3 regions of the Azonexus sp. MM2026_4 genome follow, and region 3 is predicted to be linked to each of the others. Evidence: predicted binding sites of a transcription regulator. Region 3 holds the regulator's gene; each other region holds the start of a gene.
The links. Region 3 encodes FNR, which switches genes on or off when oxygen is low (the NO sensors DNR and NnrR bind a similar motif). Its sites were predicted from a motif close to TTGANCTAGNTCAA; they were not measured.

Region 1 (10,518 bases), 2.0 Mb from region 3:
GGCGATCAATTACAACGGTCTGGAAATCCTCGGCATCCGCCGCGTCGATGCGGTACGCCGCGACTTCTCGATGGTCTTCGAGAACAACCTGGGCACGCTGATCGACCGCCAGCGGCAGAACGGCCAGGGGCACAGCACGATCACGGTCAACGGCCGGACGATCAACCTGGTGCTGCGCGGCACCCTGCCCGCGCCGTCCGCCGCCGGCCGCGTCTACGAAGCCGAAAGCGGCAGCCGGCCGGCCGCCGCCCGGCGCGCCGAGGCGCCCTGCCCGCAGGTGCTGACGCTGGACACCCTGAACACCGGCGACGCCCGCCTGCAACTGGCGATCGACCGCGCCAGGCGGCTGCTCGGGCGCGACATCCCGATCATGATCCAGGGCGAATCCGGCGCCGGCAAGGAGATGTTCGCCAAGGCCTTCCACAACAGCGGCCCGCGCGCCGACGGCCCCTTCGTCGCCCTCAACTGCGCGTCGATCCCGGAAAGCCTGATCGAGTCCGAACTCTTCGGCTACCAGGGCGGCGCCTTCACCGGCGCGCGCAAGGAAGGCGCCCCCGGCAAGATCCAGCAGGCGCACGGCGGCACCCTCTTCCTCGACGAAATCGGCGACATGCCGATGAACATGCAGGCGCGGCTGCTGCGCGTGCTGCAGGAACGCGCCGTGACGCCGCTCGGCAGCACGCGGGAAATCCAGGTCGACATCTCGCTGGTCTGCGCCACCCACCGCAAGCTGCGCGAGGAAGTCGCCCGCGGCAGCTTCCGCGAGGATCTCTACTACCGGCTCAACGGCATGAGCGTCACCCTGCCGCCGCTGCGCGAGCGCAGCGATCTGCGCCAACTGGTCGCCAAGCTGGCCGCCGGCGAAAGCTGCGAGCGCGGCCCGGTGCGCTTCACCGACGGCGCGCTGCAGGTGATCGAGCGCTACAGCTGGCCGGGCAACATCCGCCAGTTGTTCAACGTGATCCGCGTCGCCATCGCCCTGCTCGACGACGACGAGACGACGGTCCATGAATCGCACCTGCCGGAAGAACTGTTCGAGGCGCCGCTGGCGCCCGTCTCCGCCGGCAGCGAAGCACAGTGGGCGGCGGCACCGCTGGAAAACCCGGTCGGCAGCCTTGAGGAAGTCGGCCGCCAGCTCGCCCAGCGCGCGCTCGACCAGGCCAACGGCAACGTCTCGGCGGCGGCACGCCAACTCGGCATCAGCCGCAACACGCTCTACCGCAAGCTAGGCAAGTTATAGCCCTGGATTCCTCAGTTGACCGCTATCTTTTATCGAAGAAGCCAGGGTTTGCCGGGCAGCGTGCCATAGCGGCCGCTCACCCGGCAGATAAGGCCGCTACGGAGCTGCTGGCGCATCCAACTAAGGAGTCCAGGGTAACAGCAAGGGATTGCGGGTCAGCGCGACGCCGACGATATAGCCGTAGGCAAGCACCGCCAGCGCGCCGTAGCGCAGGCGGGCGGCGCGCGTCCGGCCGCGCTTCAAGGCCATCGTGCCCAGTCCGATGTAGGCGAGCAGACCGCCCAGCTTGGCGGTCAGCCAGCCATCGACGAAGGGATACTGGCCGCTCCACAGCGCCAGCGACAGCGCGCTGCCGAGCAGTACGCTGTCGATGATATGCGGCAGGGTGCGCGTCAGGCGCTGATCCAGGCGCGGCGACGCGCTCGCCATCCAGTACAGGCGGAGCAGGAAACCGGCGCCGCTGAGGACGACGCAGGAGATATGCAGGTGGCGCAGCAGCAGGTAGGTGTTCATGCCGGCGCCTGTTGCAACTGCCGGCCGTGCCGCCACGCCGCCTGCAGGAGATTGACGGCGAGCCAGAGTGCGGCGGCGATCAGCAACGCGCCGGCCGGCAGGCTCAGCCAGTCGGGCAGGAAAACGGCGGCCAGCGCCAGACCGGCGGCGGCGACGAAGACCCGGAACTGGCGCTGCATCGGCGCCTCGGGCAACAGCTTGTTCATCGGCGGCAAGGCCTTGCCGACCAGGCCGTGGTTCTGCAGGTCGAGCCAGAGCAGGAAGGGGACGATCTTGACCAGCATGCCGACGATCAGCGGCACGAAGGCGCCGAGCAGCAAGACCAGGCCGAAGGCCGGCGTCCACCGCGGATCGTCGGCGAGCGCCGGGAACAGCGCGCCGGCAGCGAGCATGGCAAACGCCAGCAGCGCGCCGTAGAGGCCGAACTGCCAGTAACGGAAGGTGGTGTCGGGGCGCGCCCGCCGCCGTTTGGCCTGCAGGCGCAGGGTCTGCACCGCGAAGGCGGCGCCGCCGGCGGCGAGCAGCAGGCGGCCGAGCCGCGCCGGCCATTCGGCGTCGAACGCCAGCGCGGCGCTCCAGGCAAGCAGCACGGCGAACAGGAAAACCGGGAAGCGCCACGCCGGCCGCGCCGCGTAACCCGGCGTCAACTGGAACATCGGCACCACGACGTAGGCGACCGCCGCCAGCAGCACCCCGGCCCAGCCGGCCAGACCCCAGGCGGCGTGCAGGTCGGCCAGCGCCAGCAAGGGCAGCGACCAGGCGCCGGCCAGCGCCAGCAGCATGAACAGGCCGCTGCCGCCGACCACGGCGAGCCCGACCAGCGACAGCTTGAGGCCACGGATGCTCGGACTGGTCGACGGCACCCGGAACAGCGCGCTGCCGGCGGCACCGACGAAGACCAGCAAGGCCAGCGCCAGCAGCGTGCCGGCGGCATGCAGCCAGCCCGGCGCCGACCACAGGAAACCGCCGGCCAGCGCCAGCGCGCCGAGGTTGATCGCCGGATGGACGATACGCGCCACCCGCAGCGGCCGCGCCAGGGCGGCGCCGGCGACCACCGGCAGGACCTGGATCAGCGCGCCGAGCATCACCTGCAGCATGAAACCGACGGTGAGCAGATGGGTGGCGGCAAGCGCCGCCGGCGTCCACCGCGAAGCCAGGATGGCCGGCCCGTCGAGCACGGCGAGCAGCCCGGCGAGCGCGATGAACAGCGGCGCCGTGACGAAGAAACGCAGCGGCGCCGCCAGCGGCGGCACCTGGTCGAAGGAGAGCATACCGCTGGCCACGACCGCCTCAGCAGGTGATGCGCACGGCGAAGGTGCCGTCGGCGCGCAGTTCGGTCCGCCAGCGATGGCCGTTCTGCTGCAGCACGCGGTAGAGCGGATGCGGCTCGCGGAACAGAAGGAGCAGCATTTCCTCGCCCGGCTCGAGCGTCGCCAGCATTTCCATGGTGTCGACGAAGGGCTGCGGCGGCTCCAGGTAGCGCGCGTCTACCGTGCGTTCGGCGGGGATGTCCATCAAGCCAGCTCGCTTTGCAGACGTTCCAGCACCGCCGGTTCACCGGCCAGGTGCTGGTCGCACATCGGGTAGAGGACGTTCTCTTCCTTCATGTTGTGCTGCTGCATCATGATCAGCAGGCTTTCCGCCTGGCCGAGGAATTCCTCCAGGTCGCCGCCGCCCAGTGCTTCCTCGGCGACGTCGACCAGCCCGCGCATCTGCTCGTGCTCGATACGCATCATCTGCGTCGGCCCCATGGTCATGCCGGTACGTGCTTCGAAGGCCGGAAACAGCGTCTGCTCCTCGGCCGCGAAGTGGCGCAGCAGCGCCGCGCGGAACTGGCCGAAGGCCGCCGCGGCGGCGGCCGCGTCGCCGCGCTCGACCGCCTGCTCGGCAGCGGCAAAGAAATCGTCGCAATGACGGTGATCGTCGATCAGGAATTCACGAATGCTCATGGCCAGGCTCCAGTAGGGGTTCGCCGGCATTCTCCGCTGGCGTGCCGGAATGCGGCCTTGATGGAAATCAAAACCGGGGAAACGCTGGCAGCGTCCGCGTCACGCTCGCCGAAAATGGAGTCTTCTCGGTCAACTGCCTCATTGCTCCGGCGTCGGGTCCGGGCATTGCCGGTAGGGCCCCTGTTCCAGCACGGTGTACTTCTGCGGATAGTCGCCCTCGCTATTGTCCCAGCCAAAAACCGACAGCATTTCGGTGATCTTCAGTTTCACCCTGCTCTCCCAGCACGACGTCTTAGCATCCGGTTTTGGTGCGAGGAAAGCCTTCTCGGCCTTGAACGCATCCGGAAACTGCAGATGGATTCGTCCCCGGAAAAACAGCGGGGGCTTTTCCGGCCACGACGTCACGGTCGCGCCCAGAAGCGTGAACTCGTCGATGAATTCGGAAGGTTCTCGTCTCAGCACACCGGAAACCACCTGTTCGCCCCGAAAGAAGAAAGCGCCACTTGCCGCGGGCTCGCCCTCGGCATCCTTTGCCATGTGGTAGTCGCACGCGGCGAGCAGTTTGAGACCGGGGAACTGGTTCGGCGGTGTCAGCAACAAGGCCGGACATTTGCTGCCCTGGCAGCGCGCCAGCTCCGGATTGTCATAGTGATGCTGCTGGCAGACATCCGCCCGAACCGTGCCAGATCCCTGCAATGAACAAAGTGCCAATACCAGAAGTATCAGTGATCGCTGGCGCCGGACCTTGCGCCGAACGTGATGGAATCCCTTGCCAGGCCTGGCGGCGAACTCCGCAAGCGAGACGAATTTGACATGCATACTGGATTTCAACATCCACTCTCGAACACAGCGTTCAATACGTCTTCCCCCTGCGGCGTGACAAGCTTCAGCCTGACCTGATAGGTCGTTCCGCAGCAACTGTCCGATGCGACATAGCGCCCGCCGGATTCTCGCCGGTAACAACTCGTCGCCAAGACCGTCTGTGTAACTTCGACGCCTATCCGGTCGCTGGACCACTTCGAGACTCGCACGTCCCCGCTCACTTCGGCGTCCTTCTGCCGACGCTTCAGAAAGTGGTTACTGACGCGGGAGAGGTTGTGGATGATTCCTTGATGCAGCAATTTGGCTTGCCCGTCGCTTTCCACATAGACAGTGCCCCGATTGAAGCGGATGCAATCGTTGGCACATCCATTTTGGCACGGCAGATCCTCGATCGTTGCCGAGAACGCTGCGCCACCAAACAGCACGGCGAAAAACGCAAACAGAAGATAAGCAGGCATGTACCTGCCACAAGATCGCCTCAATCTTCCCCCCTCGTCCAAAGCCTTTCGCACATGCCGGGCAATCAGCGCTCCAGCCAGCGCAGCAGCGTGGCAAAGAAGATTTCCGGCACCACCGGCTTGGCCAGGAAATCGTTCATGCCGGCATCCAGGCAGCGGGCGCGGTCTTCGTTGAACGCGTTGGCGGTCATCGCCAGGATCGGCGTCGTCTGCCGGCCAGGCAGCTGGCGGATCGCCCGCGTTGCGCTCAGGCCGTCCATGCGCGGCATCTGCATGTCCATCAGGATCAGGGCGTAGTCCTTAGCCTGCGCCATGGCGACCGCCTGCTCGCCGTCGTCGGCGGTATCGACGTGCAGGCCGCTGCTGGCGATGAGTTCCTGCGCCACTTCCTGGTTGATCGGGTCGTCCTCGACCAGCAGGATGGCGGTGCCCGCGTAGCGCTCGGCGATGACCCGCTCGGCGGCGACAACCACCGGCTGGGCGGCGCCGCCGTCGGCGTTGTGGTCCTTGAGCAGCCGGGCGGTGAACCAGAAGCGGCTGCCCTGTCCCGGCGTACTACTGACCCCGGCGCTGCCGCCCATCAGCTCGGCCAGCCGCCGGGTGATCGAGAGGCCGAGGCCGGTCCCGCCGTATTTCCGGGTGGTCGAGCTGTCCGCCTGCTCGAAGGCGTCGAACAGCCGGGCGCAAGCTTCAGGCGCGATGCCGATGCCGGTGTCCTCGACTTCGAAGCGCAGCAGGACCGAGTCCTCATCTTCGGCCAGCCGGCCGGCGTGCAGGGTCACCTGGCCGCTCTGGGTGAACTTGATGGCGTTGTTGGCGTAGTTGAGCAAGGCCTGGGTCAGGCGCGTCGGGTCGCCGCGTAGCTTGCGCGGCAGCTTTTCGCTGTTGAGCAGGAATTTCAGGCCCTTGGCCTGCGCCTTGGCGCTGACGATCGAGGCGACGTTGGCAAGCAGGGCCTCGATGGCAAGCTCGGTATTTTCCAGGGTCAGCTTGCCGGCCTCGATCTTCGACAGGTCGAGGATGTCGTTGATGACGCCGAGCAGATGATCGGCCGAGGTGTTGATGGTGTCGAGCCGGGCCGCCTGCTTTTCGGTGACGCCGTCGCGGCGCAGCAGGTGCACCATGCCGAGGATGCCGTTGAGCGGGGTGCGGATTTCATGGCTCATGTTGGCGAGGAAGACGCTCTTGGCGTGCGTCGCCGCCTGCGCGCTGTCGCGTTCGACCCGGCTGCGCAGCATCTCCATGCCGAAGGCGAGGTTGCGCCCCAGCTCTTCTAGCAAACCGACCTCCTCCGCCTGGAAGGCGTCGCTGGCGGCGGAATAGATGGTCAGCGCGCCGATCGTCCGGTGCTCGCAGATCAACGGCAGCGCCATGCTGGCGCGGTAGCCGCGCTGGCGGATCGCCTCGATCCAGGGTGCCATCCGCGGATTGTCGAGAACATTCTGGTTGACGCAGGTGCGACCGCTGCGGATCGCCGTACCGGTCGGCCCCCGGCCTTCCGGCAACTGACTGTCCCAGGAGACGAAAACGCTATCCAGGTAATGGTCTTCGTAACCGGAGCGGGCGACCGGACGAACTGTCTTGCGTGCGTCGTCCTCGGCGAAGCCGACCCAGGCCATCAGGTAGCCGCCCCTGTCGACGACCAGATGGCACAGCGCGTTGAGCAAGGCCGGTTCGTCGCTGGCATGGGCGAGCATCAGGTTGCAGTCGCTGAGCAGGCGCAGGGCGCGGCCCAGGCGCAATTGTTCGTCCTCGGCACGCTTGCGTTCGCTGATGTCGTGCGTCACCTTGGAGAAGCCCACCAGTTCCCCACTTGGGGCACGCAGGGCAGTAAGGACCATGTCGGCAAAGAAACGGCTGCCGTCCTTGTGCAGCCGCCAGCCACTATTCTCGGCCCGCCCTTCGCCGACCGCCTGCGCCAGCAGCCTGGCCGGCTTGTCCTGGCGCACGTCTTCCGGCGGATAGAAAAGATCGATCGTCCGACCGATGACTTCATCGGCCGCGTAGCCTTCCAGATGTTTCGAGCCTTCGTTCCAGGTGGCAATCCGCCCCTCTGGATCGAGCATGATGATCGAGTAATCCTTGACGCTCTCGGTCATCAGGCGCAGGCGCGCCTCGCTCTTGAACAGCACCTCCTCGGCGTGGTCGCGCTCGGTTTTCAGGGCGGACAGCGAAAGGCCTGTCAGCTGTGTGGTGGCGATGTAGCTCCAGAGCAGGATCAGGCCGAGCTGGCCATCGCCGAAGTGGAAGGCGCCGACGCCGACCGACGCGCTCCAGGCAGCGACCATGGCAAAGCCGAGACAGGCGACGGCCGCCGCCAGCACACCGAAATGCAGCGCCGCCCAGGCAAACAGCGGCAGCGTGAGAAAGGCTATCGGCAGGCGCAGGCCGGCCTCGCCGTAGTTCATGACGAAGGCCAGCCAGGCGACGATGCCGGCGATCACGAACCAGAGCGCCAGGCTGCGCTTCTTGCCGCCGAGCCGGGCGAGGTTTTCCCAGGTCAGCGGCAGCAGGAGCGGACCGGCCAGCAGGACGCCGACGGTATCGCCGACCCACCAGGTCAGCCAGGCGATACCGATGGCGTCACCGCTCACCTCGCCCGCCAGGTAGAGGGAGAGAACGCCGCCGGAGGCCGAAACGAGCATGCCGCTGCCACTGGCGGCGATGAAGTTGACGACGTCGACCTGGCGGCTGAAAGACAGGTTGAAGCCGACCCGCCGCAGCCAGCTAGCGGCCAGCCACGGCGCCAGCGTGTTACCAACGGCGGTGGCGCAGGCGAGCGGCGGCGGCGCGCCAATCGCCGAGTTGACCAGGAAGGCCGCCAGCGCGACTCCCGGCCACATCGCGTTTCCCCAGCGCAGCAGCGCGGCGACGGCGATCCCGGTGGGCAACCAGATGAGCGTGATGTGCGAGTCGAAATAAGGGAGCTTCAGCCCCAGCCAGCCGGCGATGAAATAGGCCGCGCAGACCAGCCCCGCCCGGCCGAGCGTGCGCCCCCAGGCAGCATCGAATGCGGCGTTTTGGCTGATTGCGGTCATCGTCCCCCGTCCGTCGTTTGCCGGAGCGTAAAAAGGCTGCCCGGACACTTCAGGAAATCGCCGCCGTGACCGACACGGCCGGCAGCGCGCCCTTCCCTGCCGCCGTCGCCGCAGGGCGGATATTGACTTCATCATACTCCGGCAACGAAGCACGCGTCACCGCCGGCCGGCTGTCACCGGGGAACGAAGGCCCTATTCATGGTCCTGAAACTGGCGGGCGATGCTGCGGAACTCGTCCTCGATTTCCTGGAATACGGCGATCAGCTCGGGGTCGAAATGTTTGCCGCTGCCTTCGAGGATGATGGCGACCGCCTGCTCGTGGCTGAAGGCCGGTTTGTAGACGCGCTTGCTGATCAGCGCGTCATAGACGTCGGCCACCGCCATCAGCCGTGCCGACAGCGGAATGGCCTCGCCAGCGAGACCTTGCGGGTAACCGCTGCCGTCCCATTTCTCCTGGTGCGCATGGGCGATTTCGCCGGCGATGCGCAGGAAGCCGTCCTCGCCTTCCAGATGCTGCTCGGCGCGGCGGATCGCTTCGAGGCCCAGCGTGGTGTGGGTTTTCATGATTTCGAATTCGGCGTCGTCGAGCTTGCCCGGCTTGAGCAGGATGTGGTCGGGAATGCCGACCTTGCCGATGTCGTGCAGCGGCGCCGATTTGTAGAGCAATTCGATGGTCAGCTCGTCGAGTTCGCCGGCGTATTTCGGGTTGCGCCGCAGGCTCTGGGCGAGCGCCCTGACGTAGCGCTGCGTGCGCAGGATGTGGTTGCCAGTCTCGTTGTCGCGGGTTTCGGCCAGCGAAGCCATGGCGATGATCGTCACGTCCTGGATGCGCTGCACCTGGCGCGTGCGCTTCTGCACTTCCTGTTCCAGCCAGGCGTTCTGCTGCGCCAACTGGTCGCGGCTGCGCTTCAGGGCGACGTGCGTGTGCACGCGGGCGACCAGGATCAGCGGATTGATCGGCTTGCCAACGTAATCGACCGCACCGAGCTCGAAGCCGCGCCGCTCATCCTCGGATTCCGTGCGCGCGGTGAGGAAGATCACCGGAATGTCGGCTGTTGCCGGATTCTGCTTGAGCCGCGCGCAGACTTCGTAGCCGTCCATCTCCGGCATCATGATGTCGAGCAGGATCAGCGCCGGCGGCGGCGCCTGGGCCGCCAGTTCAAGCGCCTGCGGGCCGTTGGTGGCGACCCGCACCTTGTAGTCGTCCATCAGCAGCGCGCTGACCAGGCGCAGGTTCTCCGGGGTGTCGTCCACCACGAGGATGCTGGTCTTGACGGCATCAACGCTCATGGCGCAGCCCTCCCACAGTGGCATGAAGAATGTCCAGCGCGCTGCGGAACTCGTAGTCGTGGACAGCTTTTTCGAAGGTTTCGCAAGCCGCCGCCGGCAAGGCCGAGCGGAAGGCGGCGAGGTGATCGATCAGGTAGTCGATCGCCGCGCCATCCTGATCGGCGAGATAGGCCGCCAGTTGCTCCAGGATGGCGGCGGCTTCGGCCGAGGTCGCCGCCGCCGTCGTCGCTGGCGCGTTGGCGGCGGCCGGCAGGACGCCCAGGCGGATCGCCTCGGCGAGCGCCGCCAGGGCGTCGAGGAATCCGGCGGCCGCCTCGGCCGCCAGGTGATCCTGGCGCAGCGCGCTTTCCAGCGCCGCCGCCTGCTGGTGCAAGGCTTCGGCGCCGAGGTTGCCGAGCACGCCCTTCAGGGTATGCAGTAACCGGGCAAGCTGCGCCGTGTCCCCGGCGGCCAGCGCGCTGCGCAGTTGGCGGTCGTGCTCGGCCTGATGCTGCACGAACTGCAGCAGCATTTCCCGGTACAGCGCCGTTTTGCCGTTCACCCGCTGCAGGCCGGCGACCACGTCGAGGCCGTCGATCGCCGGGAAAACCGGCGCAACGGCCGGCTCGCCGCCGCGGGACGGTGTGCCGGCCCCGGGTTGGGTGCCGGCATAGCGCGCCCAGCGGGCGATGGTGCGCAGGAAACTCGGCGGATCGATCGGCTTGCCGACATGGTCGACCATGCCGGCGTCGATGCAGCGTTGCCGCTCCTCGATCATCGCGTGCGCGGTCATGGCGACGATCGGCAGATCGGCGAAGCGGCCGTCGGCACGCACCCGCCGGGTGGCCTCGATGCCGTCCATTTCCGGCATCTGCAGGTCCATCAGCAGCAGGTGGTAGGTGGGCGCCGCAGCGGCGTTCAGCATGTCCAGCACCTGCCTGCCGTTGCTGGCGACATCGACCGCCGCGCCGGCTTCGCGCAGCAGTTCGATGGCAATCTGCTGGTTGATCGGGTTGTCTTCCGCCAGCAGGATGTGCAGACCGTCGAGCATGCCGTTCGGCAGCAGGGTGTCGTCGTCCGCCCGGTAGACGTGGCTGCGGAACTGCTCGTCGTCCACCACGGCGAATTCGGCGGCAAAGCTGAACTGCGAGCCGACGCCGGCGATGCTGTCGACAGCGATCTCGCCGCCCATCGCTTCGACGATGCGCTTGCTGATGGTCAGACCGAGA
Region 2 (10,518 bases), 380 kb from region 3:
GTCAGCCAGCGGGCGCCGACGATGCCGTCGTCGAGCTTGCGCCGGGGATCGTGACCGCGCAATTCGCCGGCGAAGGCAAAGCGCAGGTAGGTCAAATCCTTGGTCGGGTGCGGCCAGTTGTAGACGCCGAGCAGATGCGTCGGCTTGAAATCGTAAGCGGTTTCCTCGAGCGCCTCGCGCACCACCGCATCAATCAGCGCCTCGCCCGGCTCGAGATGACCGGCCGGCTGATTGAAGGCGAGCCCGCTCTCGGTTTCTTCCTCGACCAGCAAAAACCTGCCATCGCGATAAACGACGGCGGCAACGGTCACGTTCGGCTTCCAGATCATGCAAGGCTTCCTGCGTCAAAAGCATTATTTTAGCCGCTGATTTCGGCTAAAATTCCACGCTTTCAAGAGTGCATCACGGAGAATTCCACCATGTCCATGTCGGATCGCGACGGTTTCATTTGGCAGGATGGCAAGCTCGTGCCCTGGCGCGAAGCGACCACCCACGTCCTCACCCATTCCCTGCACTATGGCATGGGCGTCTTCGAGGGCGTGCGCGCCTACAAGACCGAATCCGGCACCGCGATCTTCCGGCTCAAGGAACACACCGAGCGCCTGTTCCGCTCGGCGCACATCTTCCAGATGCAGATGCCCTTTTCCGCCGAAGAACTGAACGAAGCACAAAAGGAAGTGATCCGCGCCAACAAGCTCGAATCCGGCTACCTGCGCCCGCTCGCCTTCTACGGCTCGGAAAAGATGGGCGTCTCGCCCAAGGGTGCCAAGGTGCACGTGATCATCGCCGCCTGGCCGTGGGGCGCCTACCTCGGCGAGGAAGGCATGCAGCGCGGCATCCGCATCAAGACTTCGTCCTACACCCGCCACCACGTGAACATCACGATGGTGCGCGCCAAGGCGTCCGGCAACTACATGAACTCGATCCTCGCCAACAACGAGGCCACCGGCGACGGCTACGACGAAGCTTTGCTGCTCGACCCGGAAGGTTACGTCTGCGAAGGCGCCGGCGAGAACATCTTCATCGTCAGGAACGGCAAGTTGTACACGCCCGACCTGACCGCCTGCCTGGAAGGCATCACGCGCGCCACCGTCATGCAGCTGGCCGGCGAACTGGGCATCGAAGTGATCGAGAAGCGCATCACCCGCGACGAAGTCTATTGCGCCGACGAAGCCTTCTTCACCGGCACCGCCGCCGAAGTGACGCCGATCCGCGAACTCGACAACCGGCAGATCGGCCCCGGCCATCGCGGCCCGATCACCAAGGCGCTGCAGGAAAAGTATTTCGACGTGGTTTATGGCCGTTCGGCGGCGCACGCCGACTGGCTGGCCCACGTCTGATCCAAGCTCAGGGAGAAAACGATGTCCGACAACAAGACCGTCGAAGTCAGCGCCGCCGACCTGCCGCTGCATTGTCCGCAGCCCGGTTCCGCGCTGTGGAGCCAGCACCCGCGCGTCTTCCTCGATGTACTGAAGACCGGCGAAGCGGTCTGTCCCTATTGCGGCACCCGTTACACCTTCGCGGGCGAAGCGCCCAAGGGCCATCACTGAGCCAGAGGCGGCGGGTGTGAAACCCGCCGTTTTTCCATGAACAAGGCCCTGATCGTCGCCCCTTCCTGGATCGGCGACACCATCATGGCGCAGCCGCTGTTCGCGCGCCTGCGCGAACACCATCCCGGCCTGCGCCTCGACGCCCTGGCCCCGCGCTGGGTGGCGCCGGTGCTGCGGCGCATGCCGGAGATCGACGACATCGTCGACAACCCCTTCGCCCACGGCGAACTCTCGCTCAAGGCGCGCTGGCGCCTCGGGCGCGAACTCGCCGGGCGCGGCTACGACGCTGCCTGGGTCCTGCCCAACTCGCTGAAATCGGCGCTGCTGCCGCTCTTCGCCGGCATTCCCCGACGCGTCGGCTTCACCGGCGAAGCGCGCTACGGCCTGATCAACGTCCGCCACCACCTCGATGAGGCAGCATTGCCGCTGATGGTCGAGCGCTTCGCGCAACTCGCCGCAGCACCAGGCACCGCCCTGCCCCGCCCGATCCCCCATCCGCGCCTGCGCTCGACCGACGACGACCAGCAGCGGACGCTCTCCGAACTCGCCATCAGCCGTCCCGGCAAGCTGGTCGCCTTCTGCCCGGGCGCCGAGTACGGCCCGGCCAAGCGCTGGCCGGCGGCGCACTTCGCCGCTCTGGCGCGCGCTTTGGCCGACGCCGGCTACGTCGTCTGGCTGTTCGGCTCGCCGAAGGACCATGCAGTTGCCGAGGAAATTGCCGCACTCGCCCCCGGCTGCTGCCGCAACCTGTGCGGCAGCACCCGCCTCGACCAGGCAGTGGACCTGCTGGCACTGGCCGATTTCGTCGTCTGCAACGATTCCGGGCTGATGCACGTCGCCGCTGCTGTCGACCGGCCGATCGTCGCCCTCTACGGCTCGTCGTCGCCCGGCTTCACGCCGCCGCTTTCGGAGCGCGCCGCCATCCTCAGCCTGCAACTCGATTGCAGCCCGTGCTTCAAGCGCGACTGCCCGCTCGGCCACCTCGACTGCCTGAACCGGCTGCTACCGGCGCAGGTTTTCGCTGCCTGTCAGAAATGGATGCAAGCATGAGCCAGCCTACCCCGCCTTCCACCACCCTGGCCTCGCCGGACGACGTCGAGCACGCCTTCTACGAGGCGCTGGCCAGTGGCGATGCCGACCTGCTGATGACCTGCTGGAGCGAAGAGGATGAAAGCGTCTGCGTCCATCCGACCGGCGCCCGGCTGATCGGCGTGCCGCTGATCCGCGAAAGCTGGCGCGCCATATTCGCCAGCACCCGGCTGCGTATCCATTGCGAACCGGTCGCCCGCTGGCAGGGCTCGGTGATGGCGGTACACCACCTGAGCGAAACCCTGTTCGTCGGCGACGATCCGGCGCCGCACGGGCCATTGCACGTCACCCACGTCTATGTCCGCGGCGCGCATGGCTGGCGGCTGGCCTGCCGCCACGCCTCGGCGGCCGACGACGGCCACCAGGCGATGGCCGACGCCATCCCGCACACCTTGCATTGAGCCCCTACCGCGCCCCAGTCTGGCTGCCCGGCGGCCACGCCCAGACGCTGTGGCCGCTGCTGCGCAAACCGCGCCCGCTGCCGCTGCGCCGCGAACGCTGGGAAACACCGGACGACGACTTCATCGACGTCGATTTCGTCGACGCCGCAAGTGCAGCACCGACGCTGGTGCTGTTCCATGGTCTGGAGGGCAGTTCGCGCAGCCATTACGCGATCTCCACCGCACGCGCCTGCCGCGCCGCCGGCTGGCGCTGCGTGCTGCCGCATTTCCGCGGCTGTTCGGGCGAACTCAACCGCCAGCCGCGCGCTTACCATTCCGGCGACTCTGCCGAGATCGACTGGATCCTGCGCCGCGTCCAAGGGCAGTACGGCGGACGGGTGCACGCCGCCGGCGTCTCGCTGGGCGGCAACGCGCTGCTCAAGTGGGCCGGCGAACAGGGCACGGCGGCCGCCGACGTGGTCACCGGCGTCGCCGCCTTCTGCGCGCCACTCGACCTCGCCGCCTGCGGCCACCACTTGGCGCAGGGCTTCAACCGCGTTTATACCGCGCACTTCCTGTCCACCCTGAAGCGGGTTTCGGCCGAGCGCCTGCGTCGCTTCCCCGGCCTCTTCGACGAGGCGCGCATGCGCCGGGCACACACGCTGTGGGAATTCGACGACGCGGTGACCGGACCGATCCATGGCTTTGCCGGCGCCGACGACTACTGGCGACGCAGCTCGGCCAAGGCCTATCTGAAATCGATCGCGGTTCCGGCGCTCGCCGTCAATCCGCGCAACGATCCCTTTCTGCCGGTGTCCTACCTGCCGAGCCAGGCTGACGCAGCCCCCAGCGTCCACCTCGAACAACCGGCCGGCGGCGGCCATGTCGGCTTCGTCGGCGGCAGTTTCCCGGGCCGCCTAGACTGGCTGGCACAAAGACTTCTACACTTCTTCCTTTTCGAGACGTCATAGACAAAAACCATGAGCCAGCCGCTCCCCGCAGAAATCTTCAAGGCCTACGACATCCGGGGCATCGTCAACAAGTCGCTGACCGCCGACGTCGTCCGGAAAGTCGGCCAGGCGCTCGGTTCGCTGGCGCTGGAACAGGGCCAGACGGCGATTGCCGTCGGCCGCGACGGTCGCCTGTCCGGCCCGGAACTGGCCGGCGCGCTGATGGACGGCATCGTCTCCACCGGCTGCGACGCGATCGACGTCGGCTGCGTGCCGACCCCGGTCACCTACTTCGCCGCCTACGAACTCGGCTGCCACTCCTGCGTCTCGGTCACCGGCAGCCACAACCCGCCGGACTACAACGGGCTGAAGATGGTCATCGCCGGCACGACGCTGGCGCTCGACGCGATTCAGGATCTGAAGAAGCGCATCGAAGCCGGCAATCTGAAAACCGGCAGCGGCCAGAAGCGCAGCGCCGACGTACTCGGCGCCTATGTCGAAAAGATCGTCGGCGACGTCAAGCTGGCCCGGCCGCTGAAGATCGTCATGGATTGCGGCAACGGCGTGGCCGGCGCGATTGCCCCGGAACTGTTCAAGCGCCTCGGTTGCGACATCGTGCCGCTGTACTGCGAAGTTGACGGCAACTTCCCCAATCACCACCCGGACCCGTCGAAGCCGGAAAACCTGAAAGACGTCATCCAGGCGCTCAAGGACACCGACGCTGAAATCGGCATCGCCTTCGACGGCGACGGCGACCGCCTCGGCGTCGTCACCAAGGACGGCGAGATCATCTATCCGGACCGCCAGTTGATGTTGTTCGCCGCCGACGTGCTGTCGCGCGTGCCGGGCGGCACGGTGATCTACGACGTCAAATGCACGCGCCTGCTCGCCCCGTGGATCAAGGAGCACGGCGGCGTGCCGCTGATGTGGAACACCGGCCACGCCCTGGTCAAGGCCAAGCTCAAGGAAACCGGCGCCCCGCTGGCCGGTGAGATGTCCGGCCACACCTTCTTCAAGGAACGCTGGTACGGCTTCGACGACGGCTTGTACACCGGCGCCCGCCTGCTCGAAATATTGAGCCGCGCGGCCGATGCCAACGCGCCGCTGAAAACCCTGCCGAATTCGCCGTCGACCCCGGAACTCAACATCAAGATGGCCGAAGGCGAACCCTTCGCGCTGATCGACAAGCTGAAAGCGGCAGGCCGGTTCGATGGCGCCAGCGAAGTGATCACCATCGACGGCGTACGCGTCGAGTACCCGGATGGCTTCGGCCTGGCCCGCCCGTCGAACACGACACCGGTCGTCGTGCTGCGCTTCGAAGCCGACGACACCGCCGCGCTGGCGCGCATCCAGGCAGCTTTCCGCCAGGCGCTGAGCGCCGTCTGGCCGGGTATCGCGCTTCCTTTCTGAGCCCCGTCGTGAGCGTAGACGCCGAACAACTGTTTCTCGGGCGACAGCCCATCCTCGACCGCGAACAGCGGCTCTACGCTTACGAACTGCTCTTTCGCAGCGGCAGCCAGGACAACACGGCCACCGTCACCGACGGCGTCGCCGCAACGGCAACGGTGATCGCCAATGCCTTCGCCGAACTCGGCGTCGAGGCGGCGCTCGGCAATTGCCGGGGCTTCATCAATGTCGACCAGGAATTCCTGTTCAGCGACATGCTCGAACTCCTGCCCCGACACACGGTGGTGCTGGAAATCCTCGAAACGGTCAAACCCACGCCGGCCGTCATCGACCGCTGCCGGGCGCTGAAAGCCGGCGGTTTCGCGCTGGCCCTGGACGATGTCGTCGAATTCACGCCAGAGTACGACGAGCTGCTGACCCTGGTCGACATCATCAAGATCGACATCCAGGCGCTCAACCGTGTGCAGTTGATGCAGCTGACGTTGCAATTGAGGCCCAAGGGCAAGACCTTGCTCGCCGAGAAGGTCGATTCGCGGGAACAGATGGAACAATGCCTGAAACTGGGTTTCTCCCTGTTCCAGGGCTATTTCTTCGCCCGACCGACAATCATCGCCGGTCGTCGCCTCGACCACTCGCAACTGTCGCTGATGAAGCTGATGGGACTGCTGCTTGCCGATGCCGACACCGGCAAGATCGAGGCGGCGCTCAAATCCGAACCCGGCCTCACCGTCAACCTGCTGCGCATGAGCAACTCGGTCGCCGGCGGCATGACCGGGCACGTCAGCTCGCTCAACCAGGCGATCACCCTGCTCGGCCGGCGCCAGTTGCAGCGCTGGCTGCAACTGCTGCTCTTCGCCTCGGGCAAACCCAACACCGACAACAACGCCCTGCTGCTGATGGCGGCAACCCGCGGCCGCCTGATGGAATTGCTCGCCGAAGAGATCCGGCCGGGCGATGGCGGCTTCGCCGACCAGGCCTTCATGGTCGGCATCATGTCGTTGATGCCCGCCCTGGTCGGCCTGCCGATCCGCGAGATCGTCACCCCGCTGCCGATCGCCGACAGCGTCAAGGCCGCGCTCTGCGATGGCCACGGCATCCTGTCCAAACTCCTGGGCATCACCGAATGCAGCGAAAGCGGCGACCTGACGGGACTGGCCGAACAACTCGCGCAACAGCCCGAACTCGGCGCCAAGGCCCTGAACCGCGCGCAAACCGCTGCGCTGGCATGGGCCGGCACATTGGCGTCGGAAAAATGAAAAAGGGGCCGAAGCCCCTTTTGCCAACCGGCTGCTGACGCTTAGAAGCGGTAGCCGACACCGATACCGGCGGTGATCGGGTTGAGATCGAGATTGCCGAGCTTGGTATTGCCAACCTTGACGTCGGTATCCATCTGGATGTACTTGACGTCCATGTTCACCGACCAGTTCTTGTCCAGCGCGTAATCGAAGCCGACCTGGGCTGCCACACCGAAGCTGGACCGCTCGACATCCGCCCCCGGAATGACGAAATTGCCGCGGTTATAGAACACCGTGTAGTTCAAGCCAAGGCCGACATAGGGCTTGAAGGCACCGAAATTGGTGAAGTGGTATTGCAGCATCAGCGACGGCGGCAGCGCCTTGATCGTGCCGATCTTGGTCGATCCGGCGTCAACCTTGACCTTCTGCGGATAGGTCAGGACCAGTTCGGCAGCGATGTTCGGCGTGAAGAAGTAGCTGAGGTCGACTTCCGGAATCCAGCGGTTCTGCGCCGCGATATCCAGGGTCTTGACCGCGTTGCTCTGGTCGTTTTCGAAGTTGATATGAACCGCGCGGGCCCGCACCATGAAGCTCCCCTGATCGGCGGCCTGGGCCGGCATCGAAGCCGCCAGTGCGGCGGCAAGCAGGGCGGAGGAAAGAACTGGCTTGAACATGAACACTCCCTTTGTCGTTGTAGAAAACGACGATGCTAGCCCTCTGCGTATTCCGGATATTGACCCAAATCAAAATGCGATAAACAATTTATGCGGTTTTTTCTGATAGAAAAAGCGTCAGCATTTCCGCATATTCCGAAGTCATGTCACGCACCATTACAAAATGACGCGTTGGAAGCACAACGCAGCCGGCCACTTGGGGGACAATAGACGACTCCGAACGAAGCCGATCCCCACCCATGCCCAGAGCGTCAAACCCCTTTTCATCCGACATCCGGTTTGCGCGTGCCCCGCAAGGCATCGCCGGCAAACTGCTGACTGCGCTACTCAGCATCGGCCTGCTGGTGCTGGGCGTCATGTTCTCGCTGGTGGCACTGGCGGTGGCGGCAGTGATCGGCCTGCTGTTCGCCGGCTGGTTCTGGTGGAAGACGCGCGCCCTGCGCAAGGCGCTGCGCGAAGCGGCGCCGGCGCCAGAGGCAGCGAGGAGCCGCGCCGCCGACGGTGACGTCATCGACGGGGAATGCGTCCGCGAAACCCCGTCCCGCGAACTGCTGCGCTGAGCGCTCAGCGCAGCTTGGGATTCAACGAACCGCGGTTGTAATCCTTGTCGCCCGGCATCACGTAGCGGCCGATGCCGCCGAACACGATGCCCTGCGATTCGACCGGACGGGTCTGGTTTTCCGGGTAGTCAGCGGCAACTTTCTGCGCCGCTGCGGCCTTCGCCTGGTCCACATACTCCCAGCGACCGTTCGGAAACAGCCGGACCGGCTGGCCGTCGGCGGTCACCGCGTCGAGCGGCGTCCGGTCGAGTTCGCCCGCCAGCGCCGACCCGCAAGCCAGCGCGGCGATCAGCAGCAACGCCCGCGTCACAGCTTGCCTTCGACCCAGGCCTGGACCGAGGCCAGCGCCGCCGGCAGGTTTTCCGGCTGGGTGCCGCCGGCCTGCGCCATGTCCGGCCGACCGCCGCCCTTGCCGCCGACCTGCTGGGCGACCAGATTGACCAGCTCGCCGGCCTTGACCTTGCCGGTCAGGTCGGCGGTGACGCCGGCAATCAGCGTCACCTTGCCATCAGCCACCGAAGCCAGCACGATGGCCGCCGACTTCAGCTTGTCCTTCAGCTTGTCCATCGTCTCGCGCAGCGTCGCGACGTCGGCGCCGTCAAGCGTGGTCGCCAGCAGCTTGGCGCCCTTGACCTCGACCGCCTGCGCCAGCAGGTCGTCGCCCTGCGAAGCGGCCAGCTTGGATTTCAGACGGGCGACTTCCTTTTCCAGCGAGCGGACATGGTCGAGGATGCCGGCGACGCGCTCGCCGATGTCGTCCGGTTGCGTCTTCAACAGCGCCGAGATGCCGGCGACGCGGCTTTCCTGGGTCTGCACGTAGGCCAGCGCATTGCTGCCGGTGATCGCTTCGACGCGGCGCACGCCGGCGGCGACGCCGGCTTCCGAGACGATCTTGAACAGGCCGATGTCGCCGCTGCGGGCGACGTGGGTACCGCCGCACAGTTCCTTGGAAGAACCGATGGCGACGACGCGCACTTCATCACCGTACTTTTCGCCGAAGAGCATCATCGCGCCCGACTTCTGGGCGTCTTCGATACCCATCACGCGGCTGTCGGTGGCGGCGTTGGCGAGGATCTCGGCGTTGACGATTTCCTCGACCTCGCGGATTTCCTCGGCGCTCAGCGGCGAATTGTGGGCGAAGTCGAAACGGGTCTTGTCCGGGTCGACCTGCGAGCCCTTCTGCTGGACGTGGGCGCCGAGCACTTCGCGCAGTGCCTTGTGCATCAGGTGGGTGACCGAGTGGTTGCGGGCGGTGGCGGCGCGGGCGACGGCATCGACGCGGGCGCCGACTTCCTGGCCGAGCGCCAGCTTGCCGGTCTTCAGGATGCCGTGGTGGCCGAACACCGCGGCCTGGATCTTCAGCGTGTCTTCGACCGCGAAGATGCCGCCGACGCCCTTGAGTTCGCCGCGGTCGCCGCACTGGCCGCCGGATTCGGCGTAGAACGGGGTGTGATCGAGAACGACGACGCCGAGGTCGCCTTCGTGCAGCTCAGCGACTGCCGCACCGTCCTTGTACAGCGCCAGCACCTTGCCCTTGGCTTCGAGCGATTCGTAGCCGTGGAAGGTCGTTTCGGTACCCGCGTATTCCAGGTTGACCGCCATCTTGAACTTGCCGGCGGCACGCGCCTGTTCCTTCTGGCGGGCCATGGCGGCGTCGAAGGCGGCGCCGTCGACGGTCACGTTGCGTTCGCGGCAGATGTCGGCGGTCAGGTCGAGCGGGAAGCCGTAGGTGTCGTGCAGCTTGAAGGCGGTTTCGCCGTTGAACACCGTAACGCCCTTGTCGGCCATCGCGGCAAGTTCGCCTTCGAGGATTTCCATGCCGTTCTCGATCGTCGCGAAGAAGCGGTCTTCTTCCTGCTTCAGCGTGGCGACGACCTTGGCCTGGTTTTCCTTGAGTTCCGGATAGGCTACGCCCATCTCGCCGACCAGGTCGGGCACCATCTTGTGGAAGAAGGCAGCGCGGGCGCCGAGCTTGTAGCCGTGGCGGATGGCGCGGCGGATGATGCGGCGCAGCACGTAGCCGCGGCCTTCGTTGCCCGGAATGACGCCGTCGGCGATCAGGAAGGAGCAGGCGCGGATGTGGTCGGCGAGCACCTTGAGCGACGGCGAGTCCATGTCGGCGTCGCTGGTTTCGCGGGCGGCGGCGGCGATCAGCGCCTGGAACAGGTCGATCTCGTAGTTGGCATGCACGCCCTGCAGCACGGCGGAGATGCGCTCCAGACCCATGCCGGTGTCCACCGACGGCTTGGGCAGCGGATGCATCACGCCCTGCTCGTCGCGGTTGAACTGCATGAAGACGTTGTTCCAGATTTCGATGAAACGGTCGCCGTCTTCTTCCGGCGATCCCGGGGGGCCGCCCCAGTGCTGTTCACCGTGATCGTAGAAGATTTCCGTGCACGGCCCGCAGGGACCGGTATCGCCCATCATCCAGAAGTTGTCGGAAGCATAGCGGGCGCCCTTGTTGTCGCCGATGCGCACGATCTTGTCGGCCGGCACGCCGACTTCCTTGTGCCAGATATCGTAGGCCTCGTCGTCCTCGGCATAGACCGTGACCATCAGCTTGTCCTTGGGCAGGCCGTAGACCTCGGTGAGCAGTTCCCAGGCGTACTTGATCGCGTCGCGCTTGAAGTAGTCGCCGAAGCTGAAATTGCCGAGCATCTCGAAGAAGGTGTG
Region 3 (10,518 bases):
GGTCAGCGCGTGACCGCCGACCGAAAACGGCGAAGCGGCAATCTCCAGGACGCGACGGGCGACATCGGCCGCCGCTGCGGCGTTCACCTCGGGCAGCAGGATGATGAACTCGTCGCCGCCAAGGCGGGCCAGCGTGTCGATCCGCCGCACCACCTTGACGTAGCGCTGCGCCAGCGCGCACAGCAAATCATCGCCGACGCTGTGGCCGAGCGAGTCGTTGACCCGCTTGAAATGGTCGATGTCGAGGAAAAGCAGCGCGGCGCCGTGCATGTCCCGTTCAGCGGCGGCGATCATCTGCTCGATGCGGTCGTGCAGCAGGCGCCGGTTGGGCAGGCCGGTCAGCGCGTCGAAATCGGCCAGTTCGCGGATGCGCTGTTCGGCCTGCTTGCGGTCGGTGATGTCAATGACGGTGCCGACGGCGACCACCTGCCCGTCGAAACGCGAAGGCATGCCGAGCACCGACATGGTGAACAGGCTGCCGTCCTGGCGCCGGCCGGTAAACTCGCTGGCTTCAACGGCACCGCCGTCCGGCCGCCGGGCCAGTTGTTCGGTGATCCGCTCGTGCTGCTCGGCGACGACCAGGTCGTACGGCCCGAGACGCTCGATGAAATCGACCTCGGCGTAGCCGAACAGCCTGCGCATGTAGGGATTGACGTAGAGGAAACGGCCGCGCGCCAGAACGAAAATACCCACCTGCGCCGCATCCATCGTAGCGCGAAAGAGGTCGGCCCCGCGTTTACCCATGACGTTCAACGCCCCGCCCGGCGGCCGGACGCCAGCGCCGCAGCAACAGCGAATTGGACACCACCGACACCGAACTCATCGCCATCGCCGCCCCCGCCACCACCGGGCTGAGGAAACCGAAAGCCGCCAGCGGAATGCCGAGGACGTTGTAGATGAAGGCGAAGAACAGGTTCTGCCGGATCTTGCCCAGCGTTGCGGACGACAACGCGATGGCGTCGGCGACGCCGAGCAGGTCGTTGCGGATCAGCGTCAGGTCGGCCGCCTCGATCGCCGCGTCGGAACCGGCGCCGATCGCGAAGCTGACGTCGGCCGCGGCCAGCGCCGGGGCGTCGTTGATGCCGTCGCCGACCATCGCCACCAGTCCGCCGTCCGCCTTCAGCGCGTTGACCGCGGCCGCCTTGTCGCCCGGCAGGATGCCAGCGCGGAATTCGTCGATCCCGGCCTGAGCGGCGATTGCCGCCGCCGTCGCCGGATTGTCGCCGGTCAGCATGACCACCTGGATGCCGCGCTGACGCAGACGGGCCACCGCCTCGCGCGAGGTCGGGCGCAGCGCATCGGCGATGGCGATCAGCGCCAGGATGTGCGTGACTTTTTCGTCACCGTCGATCTCGGCCAGCCCGATCACCGTCTTGCCGGCGCCCTGCAGCACCGCGACCGCGCCGTCGGCGGCCAGGCCGAGCCAGCCGGGCGCCCCCAGGCGCAGACGGCGACCGCCGATCTCGCCACTGACGCCATGCCCGGCGGTCGCCGCAAAACCGCTCACCGCCGGCAGTTCGAGGCCGTCGGCGGCAGCGATCACCGCCCGCGCCAACGGGTGTTCGGAATGGTGTTCGAGCGCCGCCGCCAGTTGCAGCGCTTCCTCGCGGCCGATGCCGAAAGGCAGCAGGTCGGTCACCTGCGGCTGGCCGGCGGTCAGCGTGCCGGTCTTGTCGAGCGCCAGCACGGCGATCTTCTCGGCCCGTTCGAGCGCCTCGGCGTTGCGCACCAGGATGCCGGCGCGGGCGCCCTGCCCGGTGCCGACCATGATCGCCGTCGGCGTCGCCAGGCCGAGCGCGCACGGACAGGCGATGACCAGGACGGCGACGGCATTGACCAGCGCCGTCGCGAAATCGCCGCCGATCCACCACCAGCCGGCAAAGGTCGCCAGTGCGATGCTGCACACCACCGGCACGAAGATCCCGGAAATCCGGTCGGCCAGCCGCTGCACCGGCGCCTTCGAGCCCTGCGCCTCGCCGACCAGGCGGATGATGCCGGCGAGCAGCGTCTGCTCGCCGACGCCGGTGGCGCGGCAACGCAGACTGCCGCTGCCGTTGGCGGTGGCCGCAAAAACCTTGTCGCCGCTGCGCTTGCCGACCGGCATGCTCTCGCCGGTGAGCATCGCCTCGTCGACGCTCGATTCGCCGTCGATCACCGCGCCGTCGACCGGCACGCTCTCGCCCGGGCGGACCAGGAAGACGTCGCCCGGCATCAGCGCATCGACCGGCAGTTCGAGCCACTGGCCGTCGCGTTCGACGCGCGCCGTCTTCGGGCGCAGGCGGATCAGCGACTCGATCGCCTCCGAGGTCCGTGCCTTGGCCCGCGCCTCGAGCAGCTTGCCGAGCAGGACCAGGGTGATCACCGCCGCCCCGCCCTCGAAATAGACATGCTGCCCGCTCATGCCGAGGAAAGTCACGACGGTCGAGAAACCCCAGGCCATGCTGGTACCGAGCGCGACCAGCACGTCCATGTTGGCGCCGCCGCCGCGCAGCGCCTTCCAGGCGCCGTCGTAGAAACGCCAGCCGATCCAGAACTGCACCGGCGTCGCCAGCGCGAACTGCAGCCAGCGCGGCAGTTCGTTGTGCATGCCGTGTTCGCCGAACATGAACAGCATCTGGCCGACCAGCGGCAGGCTCAGCGCCACGGCGATCCAGAAACGGCGGATCTCGCTGTGGTAGATGCGTTGTTTTTCCGCCTTTTCCCGCTCGCGGGTGCCGGCGTCTACGACCGCCGCACTGAACCCGGCCTTCGCCACCGCAGCAATCACCGCCTCGGCGCCGACCCCGCTCAGGCGCACGCGCGCCCGCTCGGCGGCAAGATTGACGTTGGCCTGCATGCCGGGTTGCCGGTTCAGCACCTTTTCCAGGCGCGTCGAACAGGCGGCGCAGGTCATGCCGCCAATCGCAAACTCGACGACCCGCTCGGCCTGGTCAGCTTCCATGTCAGCTCGCCTCCAGTAGATGGGGCAGACCGAACAGGCCATAGACGCCGAAGCCGAGCACCAGCAGCCCGGAAGTCCAGCGCACCGCCGGCCGGCGCACGAATTCGTTGAGCCGCGCCAGCAGGATGCCGGCGAGCAGCAGATTGGGCAGGGTGCCGGCGCCGAAAGCCAGCATCAGCAGGGCGCCGCGCTGCGCCGAACCGGCCGAGAGCGCGCTGGCCAGCGCGCTGTAGACCAGACCGCAGGGCAGCCAGCCCCACAGCATGCCAAGCGGAAAGGCCTGAGCGACCCGCGTCGCCGGCAGGAAACGCCGGGTCAGCGGCTGCAGCCGCCGCCACAGCGACTGGCCGAGCCGTTCGGTGAAGGCCAGCGCGCGGGTGACGCCGATCAGATAGAGGCCGAGCGCGACCAGCATCAGGTTGGCGAACAAGTAGAGGATCAGCCGCGCCGGCACCTGTCCTTCGAGCCCCAGCCCGGCGGCGCCGAGCGCCCCGGCAATTGCCCCGGCAATGGCATAGGAGAGGATGCGGCCGCCGTTGTAGGCAAGGTGCATCGACCAGCGGGCCGGGCTGCCCATCGCCAGTGCGCCGACGATGCCGCCGCACATGCCGACGCAGTGCGCACCACCGAGCAGACCAACGAGAAACAGTGCCAGGAAGCCGGAATCAGGCATGGGGCAAGGCTTGCGACAGGAAAGACCGCAGTGTAACCCGCCCCGGCCCTTCCTGGCACGCCGCTCAGATCACCTTGGAGTAACGCGTCCGCTGACGGTCGGCGCGCAGGTAGCGGTCGAAGGCCATGGCGATGACGCGGACCAGCATGCGCCCCGGCGGCAGCACGGTGATCCACTCGCGTTCGATCTTCAGCAGACCGCCGCGCTCCATCTCGCGCAGATCCTCGATCTCGGCCGCGAAATACTTGTGGAAGTCGATCAGGTGCGAACTCTCGATGCTCTCGATCGACAGCTCGAAATGGCACATCAGCGCCTGGATGATCGAACGCCGCAGGATATCGTCGGCGGTCAGCTCGATGCCGCGCACCACCGGCAGCATCGGCGCGTCGAGCCGGTCGTAGTACTCGTCGAGCGTCTTGACGTTCTGGTAGTAAGTGGGACCGACCTTGCTGATCGACGAGATGCCGAAGGACAGCATGTCGCAGTCGGCGTAGGTCGAATAGCCCTGGAAGTTGCGATGCAGGCGCCCCTGGCGCTGCGCCACCGCCAGTTCGTCGTCGGGCTTGGCGAAGTGGTCCATGCCGATGAAGACGTAACCGGCGTCGGTCAGCTTCTTGATCGCCAGGGCCAGGATCTGCAGCTTGGTGTCGGCGTTCGGCAGGTCGGCGTCGGCGATCCGCCGTTGCGGCTTGAACAGCCCGGGCAGGTGCGCGTAGTTGTAGATCGACAGGCGGTCCGGGTCCATCGCCAGGACGCGCTCCAGCGTCCGGTTGAAACCCATCACGCTCTGGAAAGGCAGACCGTAGATGAGGTCGATCGACACCGACTTGAAACCGTTGGCACGCGCCGCGGCGATCACGTTCGCCGTTTCTTCCTCGGTCTGCACGCGGTTGACCGCGACCTGCACGCGCTCGTCGAAATCCTGGACGCCGACGCTCATCCGGTTGAAACCGAGTTCGCCGAGCAGCGCCACGGTTGCCGTATCGACCTTGCGCGGGTCGACCTCGATCGAATACTCGCCGCCGTCGAGCAGCTTGAAGTGCCGGCGCGTCTCCGCCATCAGTTGGCGCATCTCGTCGTGCGACAGGAAAGTCGGCGTACCACCGCCCCAGTGCAGCTGGATGACCTCGTGCTCGCCCCCGCTACCCTCAAGTGCGGCGCTCTGCAGCGCCAGCTCCTTGCCCAGGTACTTCAGGTACTTGGCGCTGCGCCCGTGATCCTTGGTGATGATCTTGTTGCAGGCACAGTAATAACAGATGGTGTTGCAGAAGGGGATGTGGAAGTATAATGAGAGCGGTCGGCTGATCCCGCCGATGTTGCGCTTGCTGAGCCAGAGAGCGGCAGCCTCGGCGTCGAAAGCCTCGACGAAGCGGTCGGCAGTGGGATACGACGTGTAGCGTGGGCCGTTTACGTCGAAACGGCGAATGATCTGTGGGTCAAAGACGAGGTTTTCAGTTGCGAAATTCATTGAACATGGCGCCAAGTTTTGGCCCGATTATGTGGGGATGGATCGCATTTCCGGTTGACATGGATCAAGCCGACGCAGGTTGCCAATGCCCAGCCCGATCCCGCTGAATCAGGAGATGACGCTGACCGTCATCAAGACAGCGTGCTCCAACTGCAACCTGCGCGAACTCTGTCTGCCTTTCGGCCTAAGCCTTGAGGAACTGGAGCGGCTCGACGACCTGATTTCGACCCGGCGCCGGATCAAGCGCGGCGATCACCTGTACCGCGCCGGCGAAGCCTTCGACTCGATCTACGCGATCCGCAGCGGTTTCTTCAAGACCGACGTGCTGCTTGAGGATGGCCGCGACCAGGTCACCGGCTTCCAGATGGCCGGCGAACTGCTCGGCCTGGACGGCATCAGCACCGAACACCACACCTGCAACGCCATCGCGCTGGAAGACAGCGAGATCTGCGCGATCCCGTTCAACCGCCTGGAAAGCCTGTCGCGCGAGATCCACAACCTGCAGCATCACTTCCACAAGGTGATGAGCCGCGAGATCGTCCGCGACCACGGCGTCATGATGCTGCTCGGCACGATGCGCGCCGAAGAGCGGCTGGCCGCCTTCCTGCTCAACCTGTCGCAGCGCTTCACGGCGCGCGGCTTCTCGCACGCCGAGTTCTACCTGCGCATGACGCGCGAGGAAATCGGCAGCTACCTCGGCCTCAAGCTGGAAACCGTGTCGCGCGCCTTCTCGAAGTTCCAGGAAGAAGGCTACATCGCGGTCCAGCAGAAGCACATCCGCATCCTCAACGTCAGCGGCCTGAAGGCGCTGATGACCCACCGCTGCTGAGCCTCAACGGCTCAGCCCGAGCCAGCGGCGCGCGCTGCCCGGCGATGCCGGGCGATCCCATTCCGGCTCGTCGCCGAAGCGCTGCTGCAGGAAGTCGATGAAGGCCCGCACCTTCAGCGGCAGGTGCCGGTTCGGCAGATGCACCGCGTAGATGAAACGCTCGACCGGCACGTAACCGGGCAGCACCTCGACCAGGCGCCCGGCCTGCAACTCGCTGCCGACGATGAAGGTCGGCAGCAGCGCCAGCCCCAGCCCGCCCAGCACCGCCTGCGATAGCGCCTCGTCGTCGTTGATGCGCAGGCTGCCCGCCACCGGCACCGAGATGTCGCCGCCGGGGCCGCGCAGGTGCCAGAAGCCCTGCGTCGTTAAGTAGGTGTAGTCGAGGCAGTTGTGCCTGGCCAGGTCCTCCGGCTTTTCCGGCACGCCCCAGCGCGCCAGGTAGGCCGGACTGCCGCAGATCTTGCGACGGATCGGCGCCAGCCGGCGGGCGACCAGGTTGTCGCCGGGCACCGGCGCGATGCGCAGCGCCAGGTCGTAGCCCTCGTCCACCAGATTGACCAGGCGGTCGCTGATCGTCATGTCCACCGACAGTTCCGGGTACTGCAGCATGAAATCGGCCAGCGCCGGCGCCACGTGCAGCGTGCTGAAGGCGACCGGCGCACTGAAGCGCAGCTTGCCGCGCGGCTCGCGGTGCAGGCTGCCGATGGTGTTTTCGGCCTGCGCCATTTCGTCGACGATGCGGTCGCAATGCTCGAAGTAGGCCTCGCCGACCTCGGTCAGGCTGAGCCGGCGCGTACTGCGCTGCAGCAGGCGAACGCCGAGCGCCGCCTCGAGCCGCGCCACCGACTTGCTGACGCGCGACTTGGAAATTCCCAGGCGCAATGCCGCCCCGGAAAAACTGCGCGCCTTGACCACCTGGGCGAACAGCAGCATGTCGTTGATGTCGTGCACGCGCACTCCAATTGTTATTAAAAAGGAAACAGTCTTGTGCAAAGTCGCCGGCTTATCAAGCCTTGGACTTCCTTCTACCATCCGCAATCCCACGACACAAAAAACCGATCAACAAAAATCACCAGAAAATTCAGATAAATGCAGCAGAACAACCTGATCATCAGGGAGAGCGATTTCGTTCGCCTGATGGCAATCCAGCCGCCCGACGATCTGCGCGACGAGCTTGAGCGCGCCATTGTTATCCCCGACGAATCAATACCAGCCGACATCGTCACGATGGGGTCGCGCGTCCGCTATACCGAACAGGAAACCGGCAACAGCCGCCAGGTCGAGATCGTCTATCCCGACGAGGCCGACCCGGCGGCCAGCAAGGTCTCCGTTTTCGCCCCGGTCGGCGCCGCGCTGATCGGCCTCGGCGTCGGCCATGAAATCGACTGGGACTTTCCCGGCGGCAACAGCCGCCGGCTGACCGTGGTCGAAGTCATCCAGCCGGCCTCGACCGCAGCACACTGATCAACAAGAACAAAGGGAGCCCGCCGCGTGCGCTACAAGTCATTCGCAGAATTCAACCAGGATGTTGCCGCACGAAACCCCGGGCAACCGGAGTTCCACCAGGCCGTCGCCGAGGTCATCGAAAGCCTCTGGCCGTTCATCCAGGACCATCCCCGCTACGCCGAGCACGGCCTGCTCGACCGCCTGGTCGAGCCGGAGCGGGTACTCACCTTCCGCGTCTCCTGGGTGGACGATCACGGCGAGGTGCGCGTCAATCGCGGCTACCGCATCCAGCACTCGTCGGCGATCGGCCCCTACAAGGGCGGCATCCGCTTCCACCCCTCGGTCAACCTGTCGATCCTCAAGTTCCTCGCCTTCGAGCAGACTTTCAAGAACGCGCTGACCACGCTGCCGATGGGCGGCGGCAAGGGGGGTTCCGATTTCGATCCGAAAGGCCGCAGCCCGGGTGAGGTGATGCGCTTCTGCCAGGCTTTCGTCAGCGAGCTGTTCCGCCACATCGGCAGCGACACCGACGTGCCGGCCGGCGACATCGGCGTCGGCGGCCGCGAGGTCGGCTTCATGGCGGGCATGATGAAGAAACTGTCGAACCGCGCCGACTGCGTGTTCACCGGCAAGGGCCTGAGCTTCGGCGGTTCGCTGATCCGTCCGGAGGCGACCGGCTACGGCACCGTCTATTTCGCCGAGGAAATGCTCAAGCAGCGCGGCCGCAGTTTCGACGGGCTGCGCGTCAGTGTCTCCGGCGCCGGCAACGTCGCCCAGTACGCGGTCGAGAAGGCGATGGCGCTCGGCGCCCGCGTCGTCACCGTCTCCGATTCAAGCGGCACGGTGGTCGACGAGGACGGTTTCAGCGGCGAAAAACTCGCCGAACTGATGGACGTAAAGAACCACCGCTACGGCCGCGTCAGCGACTACGCGGCACGCGTCGGCGCCAGCTTCCTGCCTGGCGAAAAGCCGTGGCGGGTGCCGGTTGACGTCGCCCTGCCCTGCGCGACGCAGAACGAACTCGACGCCGACGATGCCCGTACCCTGCTCGCCAACGGCGCGATCTGCGTCGCCGAAGGCGCCAACATGCCGTTGACCGCCGCAGCGGTGAAGCTGTTCGAAGCGAGCGACGTGCTCTACGCCCCGGGCAAGGCGAGCAACGCCGGCGGCGTCGCCACCTCGGGCCTGGAAATGAGCCAGAACGCGATGCGCCTCTCCTGGCCGCGCGAGGAAGTCGACGCCCGGCTGCACCGGATCATGGTCGACATCCACGACACCTGCCTGCGCCACGGCCGCAATGCCGCCGGCAAGGTCAGCTACGTCGATGGCGCCAACGTCGCCGGCTTCGTCAAGGTCGCCGACGCGATGCTCGCCCAGGGCGTCGTCTGAGCCGCGCTCAGAACTGGTGCTTCAGGCTCACCCCGGCCAGCCAGCCGCGGCCGGGCGCCGGTTCGTAATAGCGGCCGTTGCCGTCGCCGACCACCACCGAACCGATGTACTCGCGGTCGAACAGGTTGTCGATGCGCAGGAAGGCGCCGGCCGACAGCCCGCCGTAGTTGCGATCGACGGCGAAGCGCAGGTTGGCGATCGCGTAGCCGGGCGCCGAGCGCGCCGCGTTCATGTCATCGACGTAAACGCGGCTGCGCGCGACGCCTTCGATCGCCGCCTGGAAGCCGCTCGCCGCGTGTTTCCAGGCCAGTTCGCCGAACAGTTGCGAAGACGGCACGCCGGGCAGGCGGTTGCCGGCAGCGACGACGCCGCTGTTGCCGGTATAGGCCTTGTCGAACTCGGCGCGCAGGCCGGTGTAGGCGAGCCGGCCGGAGAAGCCGCCAGCCCAGTGGGCGTCGAGCGAGGCTTCGATGCCGCGGCGCAGCGTCCGGCTGGCGTTGATGTAGCTGGTACGGCCGCCGGCGGAAGCGGCGACGACCAGTTCGTCCTTGGTGCGCACTTCGAACAGCGCGACGTCGAGCCGCGCGTTGTCGCCGAGCATGGCTTTGACGCCGGCTTCGAGGTGGGTGCTGGTGGCCGGCTTGAGGTCGAAGCTGAAGGTCGCGCCCGGACCGGAATAGAACAATTCGTTCAGTGACGGCGTCTCGAAGCCGCGGGCGACGCTGGCGTAGAGATTGACCGCCGGGGTCAGCGCGTACATCGCGGCCAGCGTCGGCGTCGTCTTCCGGTAATCGACCGAACCGCTGTCGTCGCCGTTGACGCCGGCGATGTAGTGGTCGCTGACCTTGAACGCGACGCGGCTGTGGCGCAGGCCGCCGCTGAAGTTCCAGCGCTCGCCCTGCCACTGGCTCTGCACGTAGACGCCGCTCGCCGCCACGCGGTCGGTTTCGTCACGGCGCAAGGCGCCCTTGACGCCGAGCGTCGCGCCGACAAAGTTCTCGAAACCCTGGCGGTCGTCGACCGAACGCTCGTAATCGGCCCCCAGGGTCGTCGTCAGTCGGCCGCCACCGACCTCGCGGCGGGCGATCCAGCGCGCCGAGGCGCCGGCATAGCTGCGCTCGAAATCGATGACGCCGCCGGAATGGCGCGGGTTGCCCTGCGGACCGAGCGGAATCGACTGGTACTGGATCACCGAACGCTGCCCGGCGTAGGCCGCCAACTGCAGGCTGTCGTCGCCGAAGCGGTGCTCGTAGTTGAGGCCGCCCTGCTGCTGGCTGATCCGCTTGCGCGTATCGAAGGCGAGCGCCGCCGGCACGACGCTGGTCGGCTTGCTGCGGGCGCTCGCCCAGTCGAGGCCGAGCGGGTCGTCGGCCACCTGGCGGAAGCTGCTGGCGACGAAAGTCAGCCGCCCGTCCTGACTCGGCGAAACGCCCAGCTTGACCAGCGACTGGTCGCGCCGGACTTCGCTGTGGTCGCGGTAGCCGTCGGAGACGAAGCGCGAGGTATCGACCACGTAGGAAACGCCGCCGACCTCGCCCTGACTCGCCAGGTCGGTTTTCCAGCTGCTGTCGCTGCCGGCGCTGAAGCGTCCCTCGACGCTCGGCCGGCCCTTGCCGTCCGGCGTGAACAACTGGATGACGCCGCCCGCCGCGTTGCCGTAGATCGCCGACAAGGGACCGCGCATGACCTCGATGCGCTCGGCGCGGTCGAGGTTGAAGGTCGCCGCCTGCCCCTGCCCGTCCGGCATCGACGCCGGGATACCGTCGGCGACC

Region 1: a site for FNR is predicted at 3,760-3,773, ahead of AC0KWY_RS20135 (hemerythrin domain-containing protein). Genes of this name have one in related genera too.
Region 2: a site for FNR is predicted at 7,345-7,358, ahead of AC0KWY_RS09160 (OmpW/AlkL family protein). Genes of this name have one in related genera too.

Annotation. Positions count from the first base shown of each region.
Region 1 covers NZ_CM148380.1:4,245,862-4,256,379, reverse strand. Annotated here, with positions in the region: gene AC0KWY_RS20155 (sigma-54-dependent Fis family transcriptional regulator) at 1-1,240, shown strand, start outside; gene AC0KWY_RS20150 (SirB2 family protein) at 1,361-1,753, opposite strand; gene AC0KWY_RS20145 (hypothetical protein) at 1,750-3,036, opposite strand; gene AC0KWY_RS20140 (DUF2249 domain-containing protein) at 3,044-3,268, opposite strand; gene AC0KWY_RS20135 (hemerythrin domain-containing protein) at 3,268-3,702, opposite strand; gene AC0KWY_RS20130 (hypothetical protein) at 3,841-4,536, opposite strand; gene AC0KWY_RS20125 (hypothetical protein) at 4,530-4,982, opposite strand; gene AC0KWY_RS20120 (MASE1 domain-containing protein) at 5,048-8,020, opposite strand; gene AC0KWY_RS20115 (response regulator) at 8,213-9,310, opposite strand; gene AC0KWY_RS20110 (ATP-binding protein) at 9,300-10,518, opposite strand, start outside.
Region 2 covers NZ_CM148380.1:1,959,998-1,970,515, forward strand. Annotated here, with positions in the region: gene AC0KWY_RS09120 (NUDIX hydrolase) at 1-329, opposite strand, end outside; gene AC0KWY_RS09125 (branched-chain amino acid transaminase) at 420-1,340, shown strand; gene AC0KWY_RS09130 (zinc-finger domain-containing protein) at 1,362-1,550, shown strand; gene waaF (lipopolysaccharide heptosyltransferase II) at 1,587-2,600, shown strand; gene AC0KWY_RS09140 (YybH family protein) at 2,597-3,040, shown strand; gene AC0KWY_RS09145 (YheT family hydrolase) at 3,037-3,990, shown strand; gene AC0KWY_RS09150 (phosphomannomutase/phosphoglucomutase) at 4,000-5,379, shown strand; gene AC0KWY_RS09155 (EAL and HDOD domain-containing protein) at 5,388-6,632, shown strand; gene AC0KWY_RS09160 (OmpW/AlkL family protein) at 6,674-7,285, opposite strand; gene AC0KWY_RS09165 (hypothetical protein) at 7,525-7,845, shown strand; gene AC0KWY_RS09170 (hypothetical protein) at 7,850-8,155, opposite strand; gene alaS (alanine--tRNA ligase) at 8,152-10,518, opposite strand, start outside.
Region 3 covers NZ_CM148380.1:1,579,580-1,590,097, forward strand. Annotated here, with positions in the region: gene AC0KWY_RS07280 (putative bifunctional diguanylate cyclase/phosphodiesterase) at 1-744, opposite strand, end outside; gene AC0KWY_RS07285 (heavy metal translocating P-type ATPase) at 737-2,941, opposite strand; gene AC0KWY_RS07290 (sulfite exporter TauE/SafE family protein) at 2,943-3,614, opposite strand; gene hemN (oxygen-independent coproporphyrinogen III oxidase) at 3,679-5,082, opposite strand; gene fnr (fumarate/nitrate reduction transcriptional regulator Fnr) at 5,168-5,911, shown strand; gene AC0KWY_RS07305 (LysR family transcriptional regulator) at 5,915-6,862, opposite strand; gene rnk (nucleoside diphosphate kinase regulator) at 7,001-7,375, shown strand; gene gdhA (NADP-specific glutamate dehydrogenase) at 7,403-8,746, shown strand; gene AC0KWY_RS07320 (TonB-dependent receptor family protein) at 8,754-10,518, opposite strand, start outside.